Regions from separate parts of the Amycolatopsis sp. NBC_01480 genome, predicted to be linked through region 3. Evidence: riboswitches for the same ligand, from Rfam matches in the RefSeq annotation. Region 3 holds a riboswitch; each other region holds the start of a gene.
What was found. Region 3 has a riboswitch for S-adenosylmethionine ahead of OG371_RS09225 (methionine ABC transporter ATP-binding protein). Riboswitches for the same ligand answer to the same signal wherever they lie in the genome.

Region 1 (7,170 bases), 1.6 Mb from region 3:
GTCGTCGATCCCGCGAATCCCCTCCTGGGGCGGCGGAACGTCGAACATGACCAGGCCGTCGGCGTGGTCCCGGAGGACTCCGGGGAGGTCGCCGGTGTGGACGGCCTCGGCCCAGCTCTCGATGAGCGTGCGGATTCGCTGTTCGTCGGTGGCCATGGGGTGTCCCTTCCTCCGGTGCGGCACCGCCGGGGGAGCCCGGGCCGGCGTGGAAAGCTCCTCGCAGGTGACGGGTCAGTCTCCCACTCCACACCGACGAAAACACCGCTCGCGGGCCCGCTTCGGAGCGGGTTGTCCCCGACCGGCCGGTTGCTGGCGTGGGAACTCCTCGCAGGTGACGGGCCAGTCTCCCATCCCAACCCGACGAAAACGCCATCTGTAGGCCCGCCTCGGGGCGGGTTGTCCGCAACCGGCTGGTTGCTGGCGTGGGAACTCCTTGCGGGTGACCGTCCAGTCTCTCACCCTGCACCGACGAAAACACCGTCCGCGCGCCTGCTCCGGGGCGAGTTGTCCCCAACCGGCCGGTTGTCCACAGACCCGCCCAGCCGACCTCGCACACCCACCACCCCCGCCCTAGCGTCGATCGTGTGTTCGAGCAGACCGCCCGGGACCCGGGCTCTCCCGTCAACGCCAGGCTCGCCTGGCTGGCCGACCAGCTGGCCGCGGGCCCGACGACGGTCGGGCCCGGCGGCCGGCTCGTGCGACGCTGGCTGCCGGCCGGCACCTCCCTCCCCGGCCGGCGCGCCCTGCCTGGAATACCTGGATTGCCCGGCCGTTTCGGCCGTCGTTGGGTTCTCTTCGGGGCGGTGTTCGCAGCCGTCGTAGCACTGGTCGTGACCGGTTTCACGATCTTCGGCGGCAGCGCGCCGGCGGCGGAGGCACCACCGCCGCTGCCGATCGCCCGCGCCCAGGTTTCGGCCGCGGCGCCCAGCGCCGGGAAGCTCGTGATCAGTGTGGTCGGCCACGTGCGCGCGCCCGGCCTGATCACGGTCCCGTCCGGCTCCCGGGTCGACGACGCCCTGCGCGCGGCGGGCGGCGCGGACCCGGGCACCGATCTGACCGGCCTCAACCTCGCCCGCAAGCTCACCGACGGCGAACAGCTGGCGGTCGGCATCACCGTGCCCGCCGCACCCGCCGCCGCAGGCCCGGCAGGCGCCGGTGCCGCACCCGGGAAGGTCGACCTCAACTCGGCCACCCCCGAACAACTCGACACCCTGCCCGGCGTCGGCGAGGTCACCGCCCAGCGCATCGTCGACTGGCGCACCCAGCACGGCGGCTTCAGCAGCGTCGAGCAACTCCGCGACGTCGACGGCATCGGCGAGAGCAAGTTCGGCAAGCTACGTGAGCAGGTGAGCGTCGGATGACTGAGCCGGAGGTCGTCCCGGCGTGGCGCGATCAGGGCTTTCGCCTGGTCCCGGCCGCTTGGGTCGGGAGGCTCGCCGGTTTGCGGCTGGACTGGCGGGCCGTGCTCGTCAGTGTCGAGCAGGTTCGTGCCGTAGATGGCATTGGCGAGAGCAGGTTCGGCGAGCTGCGTCAGCCGGAGGTCGTCCCGATGTGGCGTGACCAGGATTTCCGTCTGGTCCCGGTGGCGCTGGCTTGGGGCGGGACGCCCGTCGGTCTGCGGCTGGGTTGGTGGGCCGTGCTCGTCACTGTCGAGCAACTCCGCGACGTCGACGGCATCGGCGAGAGCAAGTTCGGCAAGCTACGTGAGCAGGTGAGCGTCGGATGACCGAGCCGGAGGTCGTCCCGGCGTGGCGCAACCAGGACTTCCGCCTCGTCCCGGCCGCGCTGGCCGCCTGGGGCGGAACGCTCGCCGGTCTGCGGCTCGGCTGGTGGGTCGCACTCGTCACCGGCGTGGTGGCGGTGGCCCTCTCAGTGCTGCTGCTGGTGCGCGGCCGCGGCCACCTGCTGGGAGCCGCAGGCGCACTGCTGCTGCTCGGCCTCGTCGTGGCGGGTCCCGGCGCACTGCGGATCCGAGCCGTCGAGCAGGAAGCTCTGGTTCCGGCAGCCCAGCATGGGCGCGCCGCCGTGCTGCGCGTGGAGGTCACCGAGCGGCCGCGCCCGATTCACAGCGCGGGATACGCCGACCAGCAGGCAGGAACGCGTTCCGTAGTCGTGGAAACCGAAGTTCGATCGGCCACAGTGGACGATCAACCGGCTGCGTCCACCGGGCGAGTGCTGCTGCTCGCCCCGGCCGCAGGGTGGGCGGATCTGTTGCCCGGGCAGGAAGTGACAGCCTCCGGCCAGCTTGCCCCGGCGCGCGGTGGCGACTTGACGTCCGCGGTGCTGTACGTGCGCGAAGCTCCGACGGCCATCGGCGAGGCGCCCTGGTGGCAACGCGCGGCTTCGGCGCTGCGGTCCGGGCTGCACCGGCTGTGCACGGTGCTGCCGGATGAGCCCGCCGGCCTGCTGCCGGGCCTGGTGCTGGGCGACACGAGCGCGTTGCCGCAACAGGTCGAGCGCGAGTTCAAGGACTCCGGGCTCACCCACCTGATGGCCGTGAGCGGCGGAAACGTCGCTGTGGTCTGCGGCGCGGTCCTCCTGCTGTTCCGTCTGCTGCGCGCCGGCCCGCGGCTGTCGGCGGTCGCGGCGGGCTCGTGCCTGCTCGGCTTCCTCGTACTCGTCGGCCCGGCGCCGAGTGTGCTGCGGGCCGGGCTGATGGGCGGCGTCGGGCTGCTGGCGCTGGCACTCGGACGGCGGGGATCCGCCCTGCCCGCGCTCGCCTTCGCGGTCTGCCTGCTGGTGGCCTGGGACCCGGCGATGGCGGCGGACTTCGGGTTCGCCTTGTCCGTTCTTGCCACGGCCGGACTGGTCCTGCTCGCACCGCGCTGGGCGGATTCCTTGGTACGCCGGGGAATCCCGCCCGGGTACGCGGAGGGCATGGCGGTGCCGCTCGCGGCGTTTGTCGTCACCGCCCCGGTGATCGCGGGCATGGCGGGCACGGTGAGCCTGGTCTCGGTGGTCACGAACGTGCTGGCCGCGCCGGTCGTGGCGCCGGTGACGGTGCTCGGCGTGCTGGCCACCGTCGTCGGCCCGTGGTGGCCGGGCGCCGGGCGCCTGCTGGTCCACCTCGCCGATCCCGAGGCCCGCTGGCTGATCACGGTGGCCCGGCACGGCGCCCGCGCGCCGGGGGCCGTGCTCGACTGGCCCGGCGGCTGGTGGGGCGGGCTCTGCGCGGCCGGGCTGCTGGTCGTCGCGGTCTTCGCGCTGCGGTTCCGCCGGGTGCGGCTGCTGGTCGCCGTGACGCTGGTCGCGGTCCTGCTGACCGTGGTGCCGGCCCGGGTGCTTACGCCCGGCTGGCCGCCGGCGGGCTGGGCGGTGGTGGAGTGCGACGTCGGCCAGGGCGATGCCTTGGTACTGGCCACTTCCGAGCCCGGGCGGGCCGTGGTCGTCGACACCGGTCCGGAGCCGGGCCCGGTCGACGAATGCCTGCGGCGGCTCGGCGTCGACCGGGTCCCGCTGGTGGTGCTGTCCCACCTGCACGCCGACCACACCGGCGGGCTGGCGTCGGTGTTCGAGGGCCGGTCCGTCGGCGCGATCGCGGTCGGCCCCGGCCGCGCGCCGGGCTGGGCGTGGCAGCAGGTCTCACGCGAAACCGGCCGGCGCGGCGTGCCGTTGCTGGAGCTGAGCCAGGGCCAGCGGCTGTCCTGGCCGGGCCTCACGCTCGACGTGCTCGGCCCGCGCTATGTCACGGCTCGCTCGCCCACGCAGCAGGACGGCACGATGATCAACAACAGCTCGGTCGTCCTGCGGGCGGAGACCCCCGCGGGCCGGGTGCTCCTGCCGGGAGACGTGGAATTGGCCGCCCAGGCCGACTTGCTCGGCGACGGCGCCGACCTCCGCGCCGACATCCTGAAGGTGCCCCACCACGGCTCGCGCTTCTCGCTACCGGGCTTCCTCTCCGCGGCGGCCCCGCGGGCAGCGCTGGTGAGTGTGGGCGCGGGCAACAGCTACGGCCACCCGAGCCAGTCCACTATGGACGTACTGAAGTCCCTGGGTGCCCTGGTCACCCGGACCGATGTGGACGGTGACACCGCCGTGCTCCCAGGCGAAGGCGGACCGGCGATCGCCCGCCGTGGTGAGCCCCGTGGACCGCCCCACTAGCCCCGCGCGGCAACGGAGGACTCCTTGCCTACTCTCAAGTTAGGCAAGGAGTCCTCCACTACCGAGGTCAGAAACCGAGTGCCTTGCTGACCGCTTCGGCGGATGGCGGCACGGTCGCCTTCGGGCCGATGTGGCCTTCGACGGCGTCCAGGGTCTTGAGGCCGTCGCCGGTGATGAGCAGGACGGTTTCGGCGTCGGGGTCGAGCTTGCCAGTCTCCACCAGTTTCTTCGCGGTGGCGACGGTGACGCCGCCCGCGGTCTCGGTGAAGATGCCTTCGGTGCGCGCGAGCAGCCGGATGCCCTCCACGACCTCCTCGTCGCTGACGTCCTCGATCGCGCCGCCGGTGCGGTTGACCACGTCGAGCACGTACGGGCCGTCGGCCGGGTTGCCGATCGCCAGCGAGCGGGCGATGGTGTCCGGCTTCACCGGCTGGACCACGTCGTGGCCCGCGCGGAACGCGGCCGAGACGGGGGAGCAGCCGGTGGCCTGGGCGCCGAACACCTTGTACGGGCTGGCTTCCACCAGGCCGAGCTGGCCGAGCTCGCGGAATCCCTTGTCCACCTTGGTCAGCTGCGAGCCCGAGGCGATCGGGACCACGATCTGCTGCGGGATGCGCCAGCCGAGCTGCTCGGCGACCTCGAAGGCGAGCGTTTTCGAGCCCTCGGAGTAGTACGGGCGGACGTTGACGTTCACGAAGGCCCACGAGGCGTGCTCGGCGGCCAGCTCGGTGGCGAGGCGGTTGACGTCGTCGTAGTTGCCGTCCACGGCGATCAGCGCGCCGTCGTACACCGCGGTGGTGAGGATCTTGGCCCGCTCCAACGTCTTCGGGATCAGCACCACCGACTGCCAGCCGGCGCGCGCGGCCGCGGCGGCGACCGCGTTGGCGAGGTTTCCGGTGGACGGACAGGCCAGCACCTCGAAGCCGAACTCGCGGGCGGCGGCCAGCGCGACGGCGACCACGCGGTCCTTGAACGAGTGCGTCGGGTTGCCGGTGTCGTCCTTGACCCACACGCGCTTGAGGCCCAGCGCCTTCGCGAGCCGGTCGGCGCGCACCAGGCGGGTGCCGCCGGGCTCGGTGTTGGGGATCTCCTCGACGTTCGAGGGGACGGGCAGGAGCTTCTTGTAGCGCCAGATGTTGTTCGGCCCGGCTTCGATGTCCTCGCGGCGCACGCGGCCGAAGTCGTAGGCGACCTCGAGCGGTGAGAAGTCCTCGGCGGAGACGAACTCCGGGGCGAGCGGCTGCCGGTGGCCCTCTTCCTTCGACACCAGTTCGACGGCGGGCCCGAGGTCCACGGTCTTGCTGGCGGAGGTCGTTCCGAGGGTAACGGTCATCACGAGGTTCCTTCCTCATCTGCCCCGCCGAAGCGGGCCGGAATTGGCACCGTGGTCGTCAGCTATCCCGCGATCGCGGAATGACAGGCTGTACGCCGGTTGCCGGGGCTTCGTCGGGCCGTATCCCTCTGCCCCTCTGGATGAGCGGTATTCAGTTGTCGGCGCGCTCGCGGGCGCTGCCTCGGCTACACCGTACGACATGGCGATCACCTCGTGCCACGGTGCCCGCCCCGTCACCGGGACGGGCCGGCGGCCGGACGAGTGAGAGGATGGCCGGGTGACCACCGCCCCCGCGCCGCTCCAGCTCGTCATCGGCGAGGAAGAACTGCTCATCGAACGGGCCGTCCGGGCCGCGCTGGACGCCGCGAGGGCGGCCGACCCGACGGCCGATCTGACCCGCAACCGGGTGTCCGAACTCACACCGCCGGTGCTGGCCGAGCTGGTGAGTCCTTCGCTGTTCAGCGAGGGACGGGTGATCGTTTTGGACTCGGCGCAGGACATTTCGCAGGAGCTCGCCGACGCCGTGCTGGCGTACATCGCTTCGCCGGCGGACGGCATCGTCCTGGTCGTCGTGCACAGCGGCGGGGGCCGGAGCAAGGCGGCGAAAGCGCTGCCCGCGGCGTTGAAAAAGGCGGGTGCCGAGATCATCGAGTGCCCGAAGCTGACCAAGCCCGCCGAGCGGGAATCGTTCGTGCGCAACGAAGTGCGCCGCTCCGGCGGGAAGATCGACGCCGCCGGGGTGATGGCGCTGCTCGACACCGTCGGCTCGGACCTGCGCGAGCTGTCCTCCGCGGCGACACAGCTGGTCGCCGACGCCGGGGGCGTCGTGGACGAGCAGGCGGTCCGGCGCTACCACACCGGCCGCGCCGACGTGACCGGCTTCGCGGTGGCGGAGAAGGCCGTTTCGGGCGACCGCGGGGCGGCGCTGGAGTCGTTGCGCTGGGCCATGCAGCTGGGTGTCCCGCACGTCCTGGTGGCCGACGCGCTGGCGGACGCGGTCCGCACCATCGCGCGCGTCTCGGCGGCAGGCCGCGGCAACCCGAACCAGATGGCGGGCGAGCTGGGCATGCCGCCGTGGAAGATCCGCAAGGCGCAGGGCCAGTCCCGCGGCTGGGGCCAGGACGGGCTCGCCACCGCGATGCGCGTGGTGGCCCGCCTGAACGCCGAGGTCAAGGGCGCCGCCGCCGACGCGGACTACGCGCTGGAGCGTGCGGTCACCGAGGTCGTCGCCGCCAAGGGCGAACACTGAGCCAGCTCAGGCGCAGCACACCCCGGCCACGCGAGATGGGCCCGGTGACCCGCATCGACAGGCCCAGGCGAAGCGAGCCCCGAACATGCGAAAAGAATCTGGCGACCAGTGGTCACCGAGGTGACCAGCCGCCAAGGGCGAACACCGAGCCAGCCCACGCGAAGAGCAAGCCCCGAACACGCGGAAGGGGCCCGGCGACCAGTGGTCACCGGGCCCCTTCCGAAGAGAAGAGCCGGAAATCAGAGCGAGTTCACGCGCTTGGCGATCGCGGACTTCTTGTTCGCGGCCTGGTTGGCGTGGATGACGCCCTTGGTGACGGCCTTGTCGAGCTTCTTGGCGGCGTCGCGCTGCGCCTCGACGGCCTTGGCCTTGTCGCCCGAGTCGGCGGCGTCGCGGAACTTGCGGATCGCGGTCTTCACCGAGGACCGGATCGCCAGGTTGCGCTGGCGGGCCTTCTCGTTGGTGGTGATGCGCTTGATCTGGGACT
Region 2 (7,170 bases), 2.2 Mb from region 3:
CTGGGCCTCGACTGGCGGCTCGCGCTGCTGTGGGGCGCGGTGCTCGCGTCGACCGACGCCGCGGCGGTGTTCTCGGTGCTGCGCTCGGCCGGGGTGGGCAAGCGGATCGTCGGCACGCTGGAGCTGGAGTCCGGCATCAACGACGCGCCCGCGTACATCGCCGTGGTCGTGCTCGCGTCCGGGGACACAGTGGACTGGTCGTTGCCGCTGTTGGTAATTTACGAGCTGGCCGCAGGTTTGGCCATCGGCCTGCTGTTCGGCTGGCTGGGCGCGATGGCGCTGCGGCGGGCCGCGTTGCCGGCCACCGGCCTGTACCCGCTGGCGACGGTCGCGGTGTGCGTGGTGGCCTACTCGTCCGGGCAGCTGGCGCACGCTTCGGGCCTGCTCGCCACGTACGTCGCCGGGCTGGTGCTGGGCAATTCCAAGCTGCCGCACCGGTCCGACACGCTCTCGTTCGCCGAAGGGCTCGGCTGGCTCGCGCAGATCGGGCTGTTCGTGCTGCTCGGCCTGTTCGCCTCGCCGAGCCGGCTGCTGGAGACGCTGGTGCCCGGCCTGGTCGCGGGCGCGGTGGTGCTGCTGCTCGCGCGGCCGCTGTCGGTGGTGCTCTCGCTGCTGCCGTTCCGGCTGCCCTGGCGGGAACAGGCGTTCCTGTCCTGGGCCGGGCTGCGCGGGGCGGTGCCGATCGTGCTCGCGATGATCCCGCTGTCCGAGGGCGTGCCGGGCGCCGAACAGCTGGTCGACGCGGTGTTCGTGCTGGTCATCGTGCTGACGCTGCTGCAGGGCGCCACGCTCGCCCCGTTCGCCCGGCTGCTGGGCCTGGCCAAGCCGGCCGAGGCCCACGAGATCGAGGTCGACGCCGCGCCGCTGGACGAGCTGGGCGCCGAGCTGCTCCAGGTGCGCATCCAGAAGGGCTCGAAGCTGCACGGCGTGTACATCTCGGAGCTGGGGTTGCCGGTCGGCGCCACGGTGAGCCTGATCGTCCGATCCGGCGCGGGTTTCACGCCGCAGAAAACGAGCCGCTTGCAGGTGGAGGACCAGCTTCTGGTGGTGACCACCGCGAGTGTCCGCGACGCGGTGGAGCGGCGGATCCGCGCCGTGGACCGGGCCGGGCGCCTGGCCCGCTGGCGCGGCGAAGACGGCCGCTGACCGTTCCGCCGGACGTGTGACCGCGGTCTCAGATCGCGGGACGGGGCTGGCTTGCACCCACTCCGTTCGGTTACCTTCGAAAACAGGTCATGAGTGCCAGCGCGAAGCCCCGGCTTGCTGGCCGGCAACCCTCCTACCGCGGTGGGGTGCCCCGGGTGAGGACCAGGCCGGTCGCGTACTGCGGCAGGCAAGCGCGGGCCCCTCGCCGGGGGTCCCCCGGACTGCCGAGGAGGCACCCTCATGACTCTCGCCCTCGATCGCTCCTGCACCACCGAAGCCACCGAAGCCACCGAAGCCGCTGAAACCGTTGCGCCCCAGGCGATCCCGGCTGTCGCCGGGGCGAGCCTGCGGGTGCCGCTGGTGACCGGCGGCGAGATCGGCTACGCGAACCTCGACCACGCCGCCAGCGCGCCCTGCCTGGACGCGGTGCGCACGGCCGTCGACGAGTTCCTGCCCTGGTACGCGAGTGTCCACCGTGGCGCGGGCTTCGCGTCGCAGGTCTCGACGCGGCTGTACGAGCGCACCCGCGACATCCTTCGCCGCTTCGTCGACGCGCGCGGCACCGACACCGTCGTGTTCACGCGCAACACCACGGATTCGTTCAACCTGCTGGCCCGTTCCTTGCCGCAGAACACTTCCGTGGTCGTGTTCGACACCGAGCACCACGCCGCGCTGCTGCCGTGGCGAGGCCGGAACGTCCGCCGCGTCAGCCTCCCGCGCACGCGGCTCGCCGCAGTGTCCGTTGTGGACGAAGCGCTCGCGGACTGCCCGCAGGGCCCGCGGCTGGTGGTGGTGACCGGGGCGTCCAATGTGACCGGTGAGCTGCTCCCGGTGGCCGAGATCGCCGCGGTGGCACGGAAACACGGCGCCCGCATCGCGCTCGACGCGGCCCAGCTCGCGCCGCACCGCCGCATCTCGCTGCGGGAGCTGGACGTGGACTACGTCGCGCTGTCGGGCCACAAGCTGTACGCGCCGTTCGGCGCCGGCGCGCTGATCGGCCGCGCGGACTGGCTGCGCGCCGCCCCGCCGTACCTCGCCGGCGGCGGCGCGACCAAGCTGGTCACCGAGGAGGCCGTGGTCTGGAATTCCGGGCCGGAGCGGCACGAGGCGGGCTCGCCGAACACCGTGGGCGTGTATGCGCTCGGGGTCGCGTGCGAGCAGCTGGCCGCGCAGTGGGACGCCGTCGGCGAGCACGAGGCCGAGCTGCTGGAGCGGCTGCGCAAGGGCCTGGCCGGCATCCCCGGCTGCGCCGAGCTGCGGCTGTTCGACGCGCCGGTCGACCGGGTCGGCACGGTGAGCTTTGTGGTCGACGGCTTCGAGCCCGGCTGGCTCGCCGCGGTGCTTTCGGCCGAGTACGGCATCGGCGTCCGCGACGGCGCCTTCTGCGCGCACGTCGCCACGAAGCGCCTGATCGGCGTGGCCGGCGGCGAAGGGCAGCAGGCCGTGCGCGTCAGCCTCGGCCTCGGCAGCACGGCGGAGCACGTGGACCGCCTGGTGCTTGCTCTCCGTCAGATCGCGGCCCGTGGCGCGCGCTGGCAGTACGAGAAGGTGGACGGCCGCTGGGCGCCCGTCGGGGACCCGCGCGAGCTTCCTCCGTTCTGCTCCTGAGCACCCGGCCGGTCCGCTAGGGTCGGGCCGATGGGGAAGGTGCCGCGGTACGCGTTTCCATTGGCCCTGCTGGGTTTCGCCGAGCTGGCGGTGACCGGCGTGCAGCTTGCCACCGCGCAGAACCGGCCGGTGTCCTACGACGTCGCGGTGGCCGTCAAGGGGGATGCGGGCTTTACCACGCAGCAGCTCGTGGGCGGACCCGGATCGGTGCACGCCTATAGCCAGCCGCCCCTGGTCCCGGCGACGTCCGTGCCCGCGGGATTCGCGCCGTCGAACAGCTGGCTGATCATGCTCGCGCTGGTGGTGGCGGCCGTCCTGGCCGGCTACGCGGTCGCCGCCCCCCGGGCCGGGACGCCCTACCGCACCGGCCGGTTCGTGCTGGTGCTGGTGGGCGGGGTGCTGGCCGTGCCGCTGCTCGACCTGCTCGCGTTCACGCAGTTCGGCCTCCCGTCGGCGATGCGCGGCCCGGCGCTCGCGGCGCTCGGGCTGCTGCTGCTCGCCTGGTACGAACGGAGCGTGTTCGTCGCAGTCGTTTCGGTGCTGTTCGCGGTGCTCGCCGCGGTGCTCATGCCGTCACCCGCCGGGGTCGTGCTGTCGGGCGCGGTGCTGCTGGCGGCGGCGTTCGCGGCGGTCGCCGGGCCCGCGAAGTGGCGTCCGCGGCCTGCCGCCGGGACCGGCTGAGCCCGTAACGTGGACAATGGTCGGGTGAGCACCGAGCCCTCCTCCTCTGAACACGACGTCGCGAAGCCTGCCGAGGCCCCCGAACCGGCTCCGGCCGAGGCCGTGGCGCCGCCGGAACCCGAGGCCGAGCCGGCCGCCGCCCCGCTGCCCAAGCGCCGGGTCGGGCTGGTGTTCGCCGTCGCCGTGGTGATCTGGGTGATCGACCTGGTGACGAAGAACCTGGTCGCGGCGAACCTGGAGGGCAAGGAGCCGGTCCGCATCCTCGGCGGGCTGATCTACCTGCAGGTGATCCGGAACCCGGGCGCCGCGTTCTCCATGGCCACCGGCATGACCTGGGTGCTCGCGCTGGTCGCGGCGGCCGTGGTGGTCGCGATCATCTGGCTGTCGCGGCGGCTGCGCTCGATCGGCTGGGCGATCGGGCTCGGCCTGGTGCTCGCGGGCGCGCTCGGCAACCTGACCGACCGCATCTTCCGCGCCCCCGGCCCGCTGCGCGGCCACGTCGTCGACTTCATCTCGGCGTTCGCCCCGAACGGCGAGGGCTTCGCGATCTTCAACATCGCCGACTCGGCCATCTGCTGCGGCGGGGTGCTGATCGTCCTGCTGTCGCTGCTCGGCAAGGACTACGACGGCACCTCCACCCGGACCAAGAAAGAGGAGTCCGCGTGAGCGCCCGGATGCTGCCCGTCCCGGACGGGCTCGACGGGATGCGCGTGGACGCCGGGCTGGCCAAGCTGCTCGGCCTCTCGCGCACGGTCGTCGCGGAGCTCGCGGCGGCCGGTGAGGTGCTGCTGGACGGCCAGCCGGCCGGCAAGTCCGACCGGCTCTCGGCCGGCGGCCTGCTGGAGGTCACGCTGCCCGAGCCGGCGAACCCGGTCGAGGTTGTCGCCGAGGCGGTCGAGGGCATGCGGATCCTGCATGACGACGACGACATCGTGGTGATCTCCAAGCCGGTCGGCGTCGCCGTGCACCCGAGCCCGGGCTGGACCGGCCCGACGGTGGTCGGCGGGCTGGCCGCCGCGGGGCTGCGGATCGCGACGTCGGGCGCCGCCGAGCGCCAGGGCGTCGTGCACCGCCTCGACGCGGGCACCACGGGTGTGATGGTGGTGGCCAAGAGCGAGCACGCGTACACCGTGCTCAAGCGCGCGTTCAAGGAGCGCACCGTCGACAAGGGTTATCACGCCGTGGTCCAGGGCCACCCGGACCCGACGCGCGGCACCATCGACGCCCCGATCGACCGCCACCCCCGCCACGACTACAAGTTCGCCGTGGTCGCGGGCGGCCGCCCGAGCGTGACCCACTACGAGGTGGTGGAGGCGTTCCGCGCCGCTTCGCTGGCCCACGTGAAGCTGGAAACCGGCCGGACGCACCAGATCCGCGTGCACTTCTCCGCGCTGCGCCACCAGTGCGTCGGCGATCTGACGTACGGCGCGGACCCGGTGCTCGCGCGCAAGCTCGGCCTGACCCGCCAGTGGCTGCACGCCCGCACACTCGGCTTCGCACACCCGGCCGACGGCCGCTGGGTGGAGTTCGAGGCCGAGTACCCGGACGACCTGGCCCACGCCCTGCAACTGCTGCGCGACGAGAACTAAGCCTCGACGGCCCAGGTCAGCGTGCGGTCGTCCGGCTCGGGTCGGGGGCTCCAGCGGACCGAGACCACGCGGGTGGCGTCCGGGAGGATGTAGACGGTGTGCCCGCCGAGCGTCTCGCCCGGCCGCACCCCGATCTTGTGCGGCGGCCGCGAAGTGAGCGAGACCGGTGCCTTCCCGACCGTCGCCCCGTCCTCGGTGACGAGTTCGAGGTAGTTGTCCGGCAGCGATGCGAATCCCACCGAGCCGCGGTTGGTGATCTCCGTGTGCACCACCACGGACCGCTCACCCTCCTCGAGCCGGTACCCGGCCGCGCCGAACAGGTAGTCCGCCGGGTCCTGGACTTCCAGCAGCTGCACGGTGAGCTGCTCGCCCTCGAGCCCCTCGGTCGCCAGCACCTCGCCGATCCGCCCCTGCTTACCCCCCGGCGGCCCGCTCCGTCGCGGCTCGTCGCCGCGCGCCCAGGACGCCGTCTGTGGCACTCCCCAGGTGCTGACGAGGGGATTGGCGTGGTTTTGCACCGCGTACGGGCCTGAGGGCACTCCTGCGTACGGTCCGGAGGCTGCGCCTGGCTGGGTCTGGGGTGCTCCGGAGTACGGACCTGACGGCGTGCCTTGGACTGCGTGAGCCCCGGACGGTCCACCGTGGACGGCTTGGCCGCCCGGCCCGTTCTGCCCGGGCCCGCCTGGCCCCTGGGAGAACGGCGCCATCCCGGCAAATCCCTGGCCGGGCTGCTGCTGCGGCATCGGCCCGGACTGCGGCTGTTGCTGCATCGTTTGGTGCTGCTGATGCGATGCCTGCCCGCCCTGCTGCTGTTGCTGGGATGCCTGCCCCGGCTGCTGCGACATCGGCTGCTGGAGCGCATGCCCGGCCTGTTGCTGCATCGGCTGCTGGGATGCCTGTCCGCCCTGCGGCTGTTGCTGGTGCGCCTGGCCCTGCTGCTGCTGCTGGAACGCTTGCCCCGCCTGGGATTGCTGCGGCGTCAGGAACTGCTGGGGCGCCAACTGCTGTGATTGATGCGGCTGAGACTGCTGCGGTGACGGATATTGCTGCGGGGATGCCATCGCCCCGGACGGCGGCTGGGCCGGCACCTGTCCCGACGCCGTCTGCTGCGCCCCCGCCTGAGCCCAAGACGGCGGTGCAGCCGAAATCGCCGCCCGCAACCCGCTGGGATCACTCTCGACCCCGACCAGCAGCGGCAGCCCACTCCCGGACAGGGCGACCAGCCGATACGCGACTTCCCGCGGATCCATCCCGACCTTGGCCGCCAGCTCGTGCACCGCGGTCTTGCCGAGATCGGCAAGCGCGGCAAGCAGTCGAATGTCGACGGGATCGGTCACGGCCACTCCCCGAACGCTACCGCCTCACCTCCCCGCATCGCGCCCGAACCGCCCGTGTCCCGCCCCGCGCCCCACTTGCCCAAGCCACCCCCACCCCGCCCACGACCGGATCCCCCGCCCCCCCGGCCACACACGCAGTAACCGCAGCGGTCAAAAACCGCCGTTCTCCCAGCGTGAACGGGACTCTCGTGCCACACCATCCCCACCGGAGCGGATCTCCATTAGGGTCGGAAAGGCACCTGCGCCACCGAACCTGGGGGTCCGAATCCACATGACCGTGGTCACTGATCTCGCCGGCGAGTTCGTCGACGAGTTGTTCGCTGTCGAGCCGCTGACGGCGGCGTTGCTGGGCGTCCGGCCGGACGCGCCGGGGCTCGACGATCCGAGCGCCGAGGCCGAGGCCGCTCATCGCGGGCGGCTGGTGGCGTTGCTGGAGCGGGCGCGCGCGGCCGAGGGCGCGGGCTTGTCCGGCGAGGACCGCGTGACGCGTGAGGTCCTGGTGCACTCCATCGAGGGCCGACTGGACCTGATCGACAGCCACTTCACCGAGTTCACCGTCAGCGACCTGTTCGTCGCGCCCGCGGCGGGGCTGCTGTCGTCATTGCCGATGGTCTCCGTTGCGGGCGGGGCGTCGGCGGAGGCGCACCTCGGGCGGCTCGCCGCCATCCCGGCGTACCTGCGCGCGATCGCCGAACGGCACCGGGCCGGGATCGCGGCCGGGCGCGTCCCGGTCGAGCGGCTGGTGCGCGGCGCCATCGCCCACCTGGACCGCTACCTCGCCGAGCCCGCGGGCGACCCGCTGCTGCGCC
Region 3 (7,170 bases):
CCGGCCGCGCCCGTGTCGCTGGTCGCGAACCTGCCGTACAACGTCGCGGTGCCCGTGGTGCTGCACCTGCTGGCCGAGCTGCCCTCGCTGCGGCGGGGGCTGGTGATGGTCCAGACCGAGGTGGCCGACCGGATGGCCGCGGGCCCCGGCAGCCGCATCTACGGCGTGCCGAGCGTGAAGCTCGCCTGGTACGGCCCGGCCCGCAAGGTCGCCGCCGTGCCCCGCAACGTCTTCTGGCCGGTCCCGAACGTCGACTCGGCGCTGGTCTCCTTCGAACGGGCCGAGACGCCGGTGACCGACGTCGATCGCAAGACGTTGTTCGATCTCGTGGACGCCGCGTTTTCGCAGCGCCGCAAGACTTTGCGTGCGGCGTTGGCGGGTTGGGCCGGGTCGGCGGACCGTGCGGGTGAGCTGCTGACGGCGGCGGGGATCGACCCGCGTACCCGCGGTGAGCAGTTGGGCGTGCAGGACTTCGCACGGCTCGCGGCACAGGTCTGAACCACGGCGCCGTCAGGCTCCGGCGGTGCCGAACAACCGGTCGAGGTGGTAGTCGAGGGTGGCGATGACCTCGTCGGGCCGGTAGCGGTCGTGCAGGACGTCCAGGCCCAGCCCGGTGATGCCGGAGACGAGCAGGTTCGCCTCGTGCCGGGGGTCCGCGCCGGGCACGAGTGAAGCCGCCGGCAGCAGACCGGTCACCAGGTCCTCGATCGGTGTCCCCTCGCCGAGGAAAACCTTCGCCAGCTCAGGATCGCTGTGCGTGCGGCTGAAATACGCGATGTGCACGCGCAGCGACTGCGCGCGTTCCTCGTCCAGTGGCAGCAGTTCCGTGAGCACCGAGCGCAGTACCGCGCGCGGGCTCTCCTGCGGCAGCTCCGCGATGCGGGCCTGCGCCCGTTGCTCGCCCTGCTCGTGGAGGTAGCGCAGGGCCAGGACGAGCAGGTTGTGCTTCGTCTCGAAGTAGTACTGCACCAGCCGCAGCGAGACGCCGGCCTCGGCGGCGACCTCGCGCATGCTCACCGACTCGAGGCCGCGGGCGGCGGCGATCCGCCAGACCGCTTCGGCGATCTGACGCCGGCGCTGGTCGTGGTCCACCCGCTTGGCCATCGTGCTCCTCGGTTGTATGGTACGAGTGTATCTGATACGTCTGTATCATCAGGAGGGGACATGAACGAGGGCTGGTACCGGCTGTGGGAGGTGGTCGTCGGCGTGGTGGGCGTCCGCGCGGGCGTCGTGCCGATCCTGTCGAAGGCGTTCGGCGAGGGGAAGCCGAGCTGGCTGGCGTTTTCGAACTATCTGGACACGCCCTGGTGCTACGTGGTGGCCGCCGGCGTGATCGTCGTGGCGTTCGCGGTGCTGGCGGTGCTCGACGAGCGGCGTAAAAAAGCGCCGCCGATGAAGGATTCCTGACCGTCCACAGGGGAATCGCCCGGCAGCTCGGGTATCGGGACCCGGCCGGTCGTGTCAAGCGGCCCGACCGGTGAACCGTCCTCACGTTCCGCGATGCAGGACGGAGTGTTCCGGTATCCGGGCGCCACCACTCGTGTGATCTGCACCAACGCGCTTGCGTTCACCCAATGGGATCGGCTTTACTCGGTATGTCCATCCCGAGCGACTGAGAGACCTGGCTCGCCGAAGTCGCAGCAACCACCCTCCGCAGGGCAGGTGCTACCGCCAGGACCGATGGAGGCTGTTTCCGATGAAGAGGGTAGCCCGCCCGCTCCTGCTCACCAAGCGGCGCGTAGTCGACGAAGGTCGCCGCACGGTATGTGCGTGTCGACGCTCCATGGTCATCGCCTGATCTCTCTTCCGCTTTCTTCTTGAGCACCGTCCCTTTCGGACGGTAAATCGGTGACGCCCGGCGCGCCCTCAACGGTGCTGCGCCCCCTGCTTGGAGCCCTTTGTGATCACTGTCGAAAACGTGTCCAAATCCTTTCCCCTCAACGGAAATCCGGTCGCCGCGCTGCGTGACGTGAGCGTCGACGTGCAGGCCGGCTCCCTCTTCGGCGTGGTCGGCCCGGCCGGCTCCGGCAAGTCGACCCTCGCCCGCTGCATCGCGCTGCAGGAGCGCCCCGACCGCGGCGTCGTGCGGCTCGACGGCCTGAACACCGGCACCCTCGACGGCCGCCGGCTGCGTGAGGTCCGCCGCCAGCTCGGTGTCGTCGGCACCAAGCCGGAGCTGCTGGCCGAGCGCACCGTGGCCGGCAACATCGCGACCCCGCTGGAGCAGCTGGGCGTCGACGGCCCGCAGCGCCGCAGCCGCGTCGGCTCGCTGCTCGACCTGGCCGGGCTGACCGCGCGGGCCGCCCAGCACCCGGGTGAGCTGACCGACGGCCAGCTGCGCCGGGTCGCCGTGGCCAAGGCGCTCGCGGCCGGACCGGCCGTGCTGCTCGCCGACGACCCGACCGCGGGCATCGCCCCGGAGGAGGCCGGCGCCGTGCTGGCCGTGCTCGACCGGGCGCGCGCCGAGCTGGGCGTCACGGTGCTGGTGACCACGCAGGACGCGGGCGTCGTCCGCCGGGTCTGCGACGACGTCGCGGTGCTGGAGGAAGGCGCCATCGTCGAGCGCGGCACGGTGCTCGACCTGATCGCGTCGCCGGGCAGCTGGACCGCGCAGGCGGTGCTGCCGGCGATCGAGACGACCCGGGCGCAGGCCGCGAAGTACGACCGCTCGGCCGACGTGGTGCTGATCGGCTTCGCGTCGGTGGGCGCGTTGCTGCCCGAGGCGGCCGGCCGGTTCGACGTCGAGCTCGCCACCATCGGCGGCGGCCTGACCCGCATCGGCGACACCCCGATCGGCCGCTTCCGCCTCGGCGTCCGCGGCGAGCGGGCCGACGCCGCGCTGGCGTGGATCGCCGACCGCGGCGCCCACGTGACCCACACCGCGCGCGGCCCGCAGAGCGTCGTCGCCGCCTGACCCTCTTCCGGCAGTCTCCGTCAAGGCCTCCTTACCCGCGTCGGACGCGGGTAAGGAGGCCTTGACGCCACTTCTGTCCGGGGAACACGGCCACGCGTCCGGAGATTTGGGACGGCTGTCCGGCCGGTCGGGTTGCCGAACGCGACGGCCCGGGTACGGAAGGTCCGGCGGCCGCCCGGCTTTTCTCCTGGTGGCCAGCCGAACGGCCCGGCCACGTAGGCTGGATGGGTGCTCGCAGTGGTTCCTCCCCCAGTCACCGTCCGGGTCCCGGCCAAGGTCAATCTGCACCTGGCGGTCGGCGACCCGCGTGCGGACGGTTTCCATGAGCTGGTCACCGTGTTCCAGGCGCTTTCGCTGACGGACGAGGTCACCGTCGCGGCCACCGACGAGCCCGGGCTCGAGGTCTACGGCGAGGGGGAGGGCACGGTGCCCACCGACGCCACGAACCTCGCCTGGCGCGCGGCGCAGGAGCTGGCCGCGTACGCCGGCCGTCCGGACGAAGATCCGAAGGTGCGCATCGTGCTGCGCAAGGGGATCCCGGTCGCGGGCGGGATGGCGGGCGGCAGCGCGGACGCGGCGGCGACCCTGGTGGGCCTGGCTTCGCTGTGGAAGCTCGACATCACCCGCGACGAGCTGGCCGCGATCGCGGGCAAGCTGGGCAGCGACGTGCCTTTCGCGCTGTACGGCGGCACTGCGCTCGGGACCGGACGCGGCGAGCAGCTCGTGCCGGTGCTCTCGCGGCACACGTTCCACTGGGTGCTCGCGTTCGACCACAAGGGCCTCTCCACGCCGAAGGTGTTCGGCGAACTCGACCGGCTGCGCACGGAGGGCAAACCGCCGCGCATCGGCTCGCACACGCCCGTGGTCGAGGCGCTCGCTTCCGGCGACCCGCGGCAGCTCGCGTTGCTGCTGGGCAACGACCTCCAGGCCGCGGCCGTCTCGCTGCGGCCGGGCCTGCGGCGCACGCTGCGCGCGGGCGTGAACGCGGGCGCGCTGGCCGGCTGCGTTTCCGGCTCGGGCCCGACGTGCGCCTTCCTCTGCGTCGACGCGCAGGCGGCCGTGGAAGTGGCCGCCGAGCTGTCCGGCGCCGGGGTGTGCCGCACGGTGCGGGTCGCGCACGGGCCGGTGCCCGGCGCGCGGGTGGTCGGCGGCGACGACGCGCCGCGCAGCACGCCGCCGCGCGTGCACGCCTGAGCTTTTACTGAACTGTCCACTGTGGAAGGGATCGGATGGCCAACCTGGTCAACCTGGAGTCGGTGAGCAAGTCCTACGGGGTGAAGCCGCTGCTGGACAAGGTTTCCCTCGGCGTCGCCGAAGGACAGCGCATCGGCGTGGTCGGCCTCAACGGCGGTGGCAAGACCACCTTGCTGGAGGTCCTCTCAGGACTGAGCGAGCCGGACGACGGGCGCGTCAGCCACGTGCGCGGGCTGCGGATGGCCGTGGTCACGCAGCGCACCGAGCTGCCCGAGGGCAGCACGGTCGGCGATGTCGTGCTGGCCCGCTACGGCGCCGAGCACGAGTGGGCCGCCGACGCCCGCGTCCGGTCCATTGTGGACGGCCTCGGGATCACCGCGATCGGGCTGGACAAGGCGACCGCCACGCTTTCCGGCGGTGAGCGCCGTCGCGTCGCGCTCGCGGCCGCGCTGACCGGCGAACTGGACCTGGTGGTGCTCGACGAGCCGACCAACCACCTGGACGTCGAAGGCGTCCGCTGGCTGGCCGACCACCTGCTCGCGCGCCGCACCGCCGTGGTGGTCGTGACCCACGACCGGTGGTTCCTGGACACGGTCGCGGGCGTGACCTGGGAGGTCGCGAACGGCCGCGTCGAGCAGTACGAAGGCGGTTACGCGGACTGGATCTTCGCGCGCGCCGAGCGGGCGCGGCTGTCCGCGACCGCGGAGGAGAAGCGGCAGAACCTGGCGCGCAAGGAGCTGGCGTGGCTGCGCCGCGGCCCGCAGGCGCGCTCGTCGAAGCCGCGCTACCGCGTGGAGGCCGCGGAGGCGCTGATCGCCGATGTGCCGCCACTGCGCGACACCGTCGAGCTGCACGCGTTCGCGAAGCGGCGGCTCGGCAAGACGGTGCTGGAGCTGGAAGACGTGACGGTCAGCGTCGGCGGCCGCACGCTGCTCGACCACGTCACCTGGCGGATCGGCCCCGGCGACCGGATCGGCCTGGTCGGCGTGAACGGCTCCGGCAAGACCACGCTGCTCAAACTGCTCGGCGGGGAGATCGAACCCTCGACCGGGTTCCGCAAGCAGGGCAAGACCGTCGCGCTCGCGCACCTGCGCCAGGAGCTGGACGACCTGCCGAAGGACCTGCGGGTGCTGCAGGCGATCGAGCAGGTCGCCGGGCGTGTGGTGTTCGGCAAGCAGGAGATGACCGCGTCCCAGCTCGGCGAGAAGCTGGGCTTCCCGCAGGCCCGCCAGTGGACGCCGGTCGGCGACCTGTCCGGCGGCGAGCGGCGCCGGCTCCAGCTGTGCCGGCTGCTGATGGCCGAGCCGAACGTGCTGCTGCTCGACGAGCCGACGAACGACCTGGACATCGACACCCTGCAGCAGCTGGAAGACCTGCTCGACGGCTGGCCCGGCACGATGGTCGTCGTCTCGCACGACCGGTACCTGGTCGAGCGCGTCTGCGACACCACGGTCGCGCTGTTCGGCGACGGCGGGGTGACCGACCTGCCCGGCGGCATCGAGGAGTACCTCAAGCGCCGCCTGAAGATCCGGGACGCCGCCCCGCGCCGTGATTCCGTCGAGGCCGCCCCTGCGAAGGCCGAGGCCAAGCGCGATGCCGCGGAGGTGCGGGCCGCGCGCAAGGAGCTGGGCCGGCTGGAGCGCAAGCTCGACCAGCTCGCCTCGCGCGAGGAGAAGATCCATGTGGCGCTGGCCGAAGCGGCCACGGACCCGGCGAAGCTGATCGAGCTGAACACCGAGCTGAAGACGCTGCAGGCGGAGAAGGACGACGTCGAGGCGCGCTGGCTGGAGACCTCGGAAGCGGCCGAATAGCGGCCCGTCGAGCCGGGTGCACCGAGCCGAACAGCGCTGTTCAGGCCACGGGCGACGGGCGTTGACAACCAGACAGTAATCTGACGCCCATGAGTCGGTTCGTGGACACCCTCGTCGGCACGGCGGCGGGGCGGGGTCAGCAGCGGGGCATGGTCACCGGGGAGCCCAAGGAGCCGGTGCGCAAGACGTGGGGCGAGGTCCACGACGAGGCGTTGCGGGTCGCCGGGGCGTTGGTGGCGGGCGGGCTGGCGCCGGGCAGCGCGGTCGCCGTGCTGGCCGCCGCGCCGTCGCTGATCGCGCCCACCGTGCAGGCCGTCTGGCTCGCCGGGGGCAGCGTGACGATGCTGCACCAGCCCACCCAGCGCACGGACCTGGCCGAATGGGCGGACGACACGGTCAAGGTGCTGGGCATGATCGGCGCGGAGCTGGTCGTGCTCGGCGAGCCGTTCGACGCGCTCGCGCCGGTGCTCGCGGAGAAGGGCATCAACTACCGGCTGATCACCGAGCTGCGCGACGGCGAGCCGCTGGCCGAGGTCGTGCCCACCGCCGAGGGCGACACCGCGCTGCTGCAGCTCACCAGCGGGTCGACCGCCGAGCCGAAGGCCGTGCGGATCACGTACGGGAACCTCTACACCAACGTCAAGGCGATGGTGGAGCGCGCGGAGTTCGACTTCGACACCGACGTGATGGTGTCCTGGCTGCCGACCTTCCACGACATGGGCATGGTCGGCTTCCTGACCGTGCCGATGACGTTCGGCGTCGAGCTGGTCAAGATCACGCCGGTGGAGTTCCTGTCCGGGCCGCTGATCTGGCCGGAGCTGATCACCAAGTACCGCGGCACCACCACGGCGGCGCCGAACTTCGCGTACGCCATCGTCGGCCGCCGCATGGCGCGGGTGGACGACGAGAGCGCCTACGACCTGTCCACCCTGCGCATCGCGCTCAACGGCGCGGAGCCGATCGACGAGACCGCCGTGCAGACGTTCGTCGAGGCGGGCGCCCGCTTCAAGATGCCGGCCGAGTGCGTGTTCCCGGCGTACGGCATGGCTGAGGCGACGCTGGCCGTCTCGTTCGCGCCGCTGTTCACCGGGCTCACGCTCGACGTGGTGGAAGCCGAAGCGCTGGAGTCCGGCAACCGCGCGGTTCCGGTGCCCGAGGGCGACCCGCGGCGCGGGACCGACTCGGTGCGCTCGTTCGCCATGCTCGGCCGCCCGCTCGACGGCCTCGAGGCGGAGATCGTCGACGACCAGG

Region 1: linked by a shared signal. The riboswitch ahead of thrC (threonine synthase) and the one ahead of OG371_RS09225 (methionine ABC transporter ATP-binding protein) in region 3 are both predicted to bind S-adenosylmethionine.
Region 2: linked by a shared signal. The riboswitch ahead of OG371_RS45915 (aminotransferase class V-fold PLP-dependent enzyme) and the one ahead of OG371_RS09225 (methionine ABC transporter ATP-binding protein) in region 3 are both predicted to bind S-adenosylmethionine.

What each region holds. Positions count from the first base shown of each region.
Region 1 covers NZ_CP109442.1:327,825-334,994, reverse strand. The annotation lists gene OG371_RS01660 (nuclear transport factor 2 family protein) at 1-156, opposite strand, end outside; gene OG371_RS01655 (ComEA family DNA-binding protein) at 585-1,361, shown strand; gene OG371_RS01650 (hypothetical protein) at 1,358-1,726, shown strand; gene OG371_RS01645 (ComEC/Rec2 family competence protein) at 1,723-4,101, shown strand; gene thrC (threonine synthase) at 4,169-5,434, opposite strand; SAM riboswitch class I at 5,447-5,581, opposite strand; gene holA (DNA polymerase III subunit delta) at 5,712-6,683, shown strand; gene rpsT (30S ribosomal protein S20) at 6,923-7,170, opposite strand, start outside.
Region 2 covers NZ_CP109442.1:9,836,380-9,843,549, reverse strand. The annotation lists gene OG371_RS45920 (potassium/proton antiporter) at 1-1,146, shown strand, start outside; SAM riboswitch class IV at 1,232-1,346, shown strand; gene OG371_RS45915 (aminotransferase class V-fold PLP-dependent enzyme) at 1,387-2,754, shown strand; gene OG371_RS45910 (hypothetical protein) at 2,785-3,435, shown strand; gene lspA (signal peptidase II) at 3,460-4,101, shown strand; gene OG371_RS45900 (RluA family pseudouridine synthase) at 4,098-5,024, shown strand; partial or broken gene OG371_RS45895 (AsnC family protein) at 5,021-5,867, opposite strand; gene OG371_RS45880 (DUF885 domain-containing protein) at 6,633-7,170, shown strand, end outside.
Region 3 covers NZ_CP109442.1:1,976,020-1,983,189, reverse strand. The annotation lists gene rsmA (16S rRNA (adenine(1518)-N(6)/adenine(1519)-N(6))-dimethyltransferase RsmA) at 1-498, shown strand, start outside; gene OG371_RS09235 (TetR/AcrR family transcriptional regulator) at 511-1,104, opposite strand; gene OG371_RS09230 (hypothetical protein) at 1,165-1,407, shown strand; SAM riboswitch class I at 1,597-1,703, shown strand; gene OG371_RS09225 (methionine ABC transporter ATP-binding protein) at 1,901-2,914, shown strand; gene OG371_RS09220 (4-(cytidine 5'-diphospho)-2-C-methyl-D-erythritol kinase) at 3,152-4,108, shown strand; gene OG371_RS09215 (ABC-F family ATP-binding cassette domain-containing protein) at 4,144-5,919, shown strand; gene OG371_RS09210 (fatty acyl-AMP ligase) at 6,009-7,170, shown strand, end outside.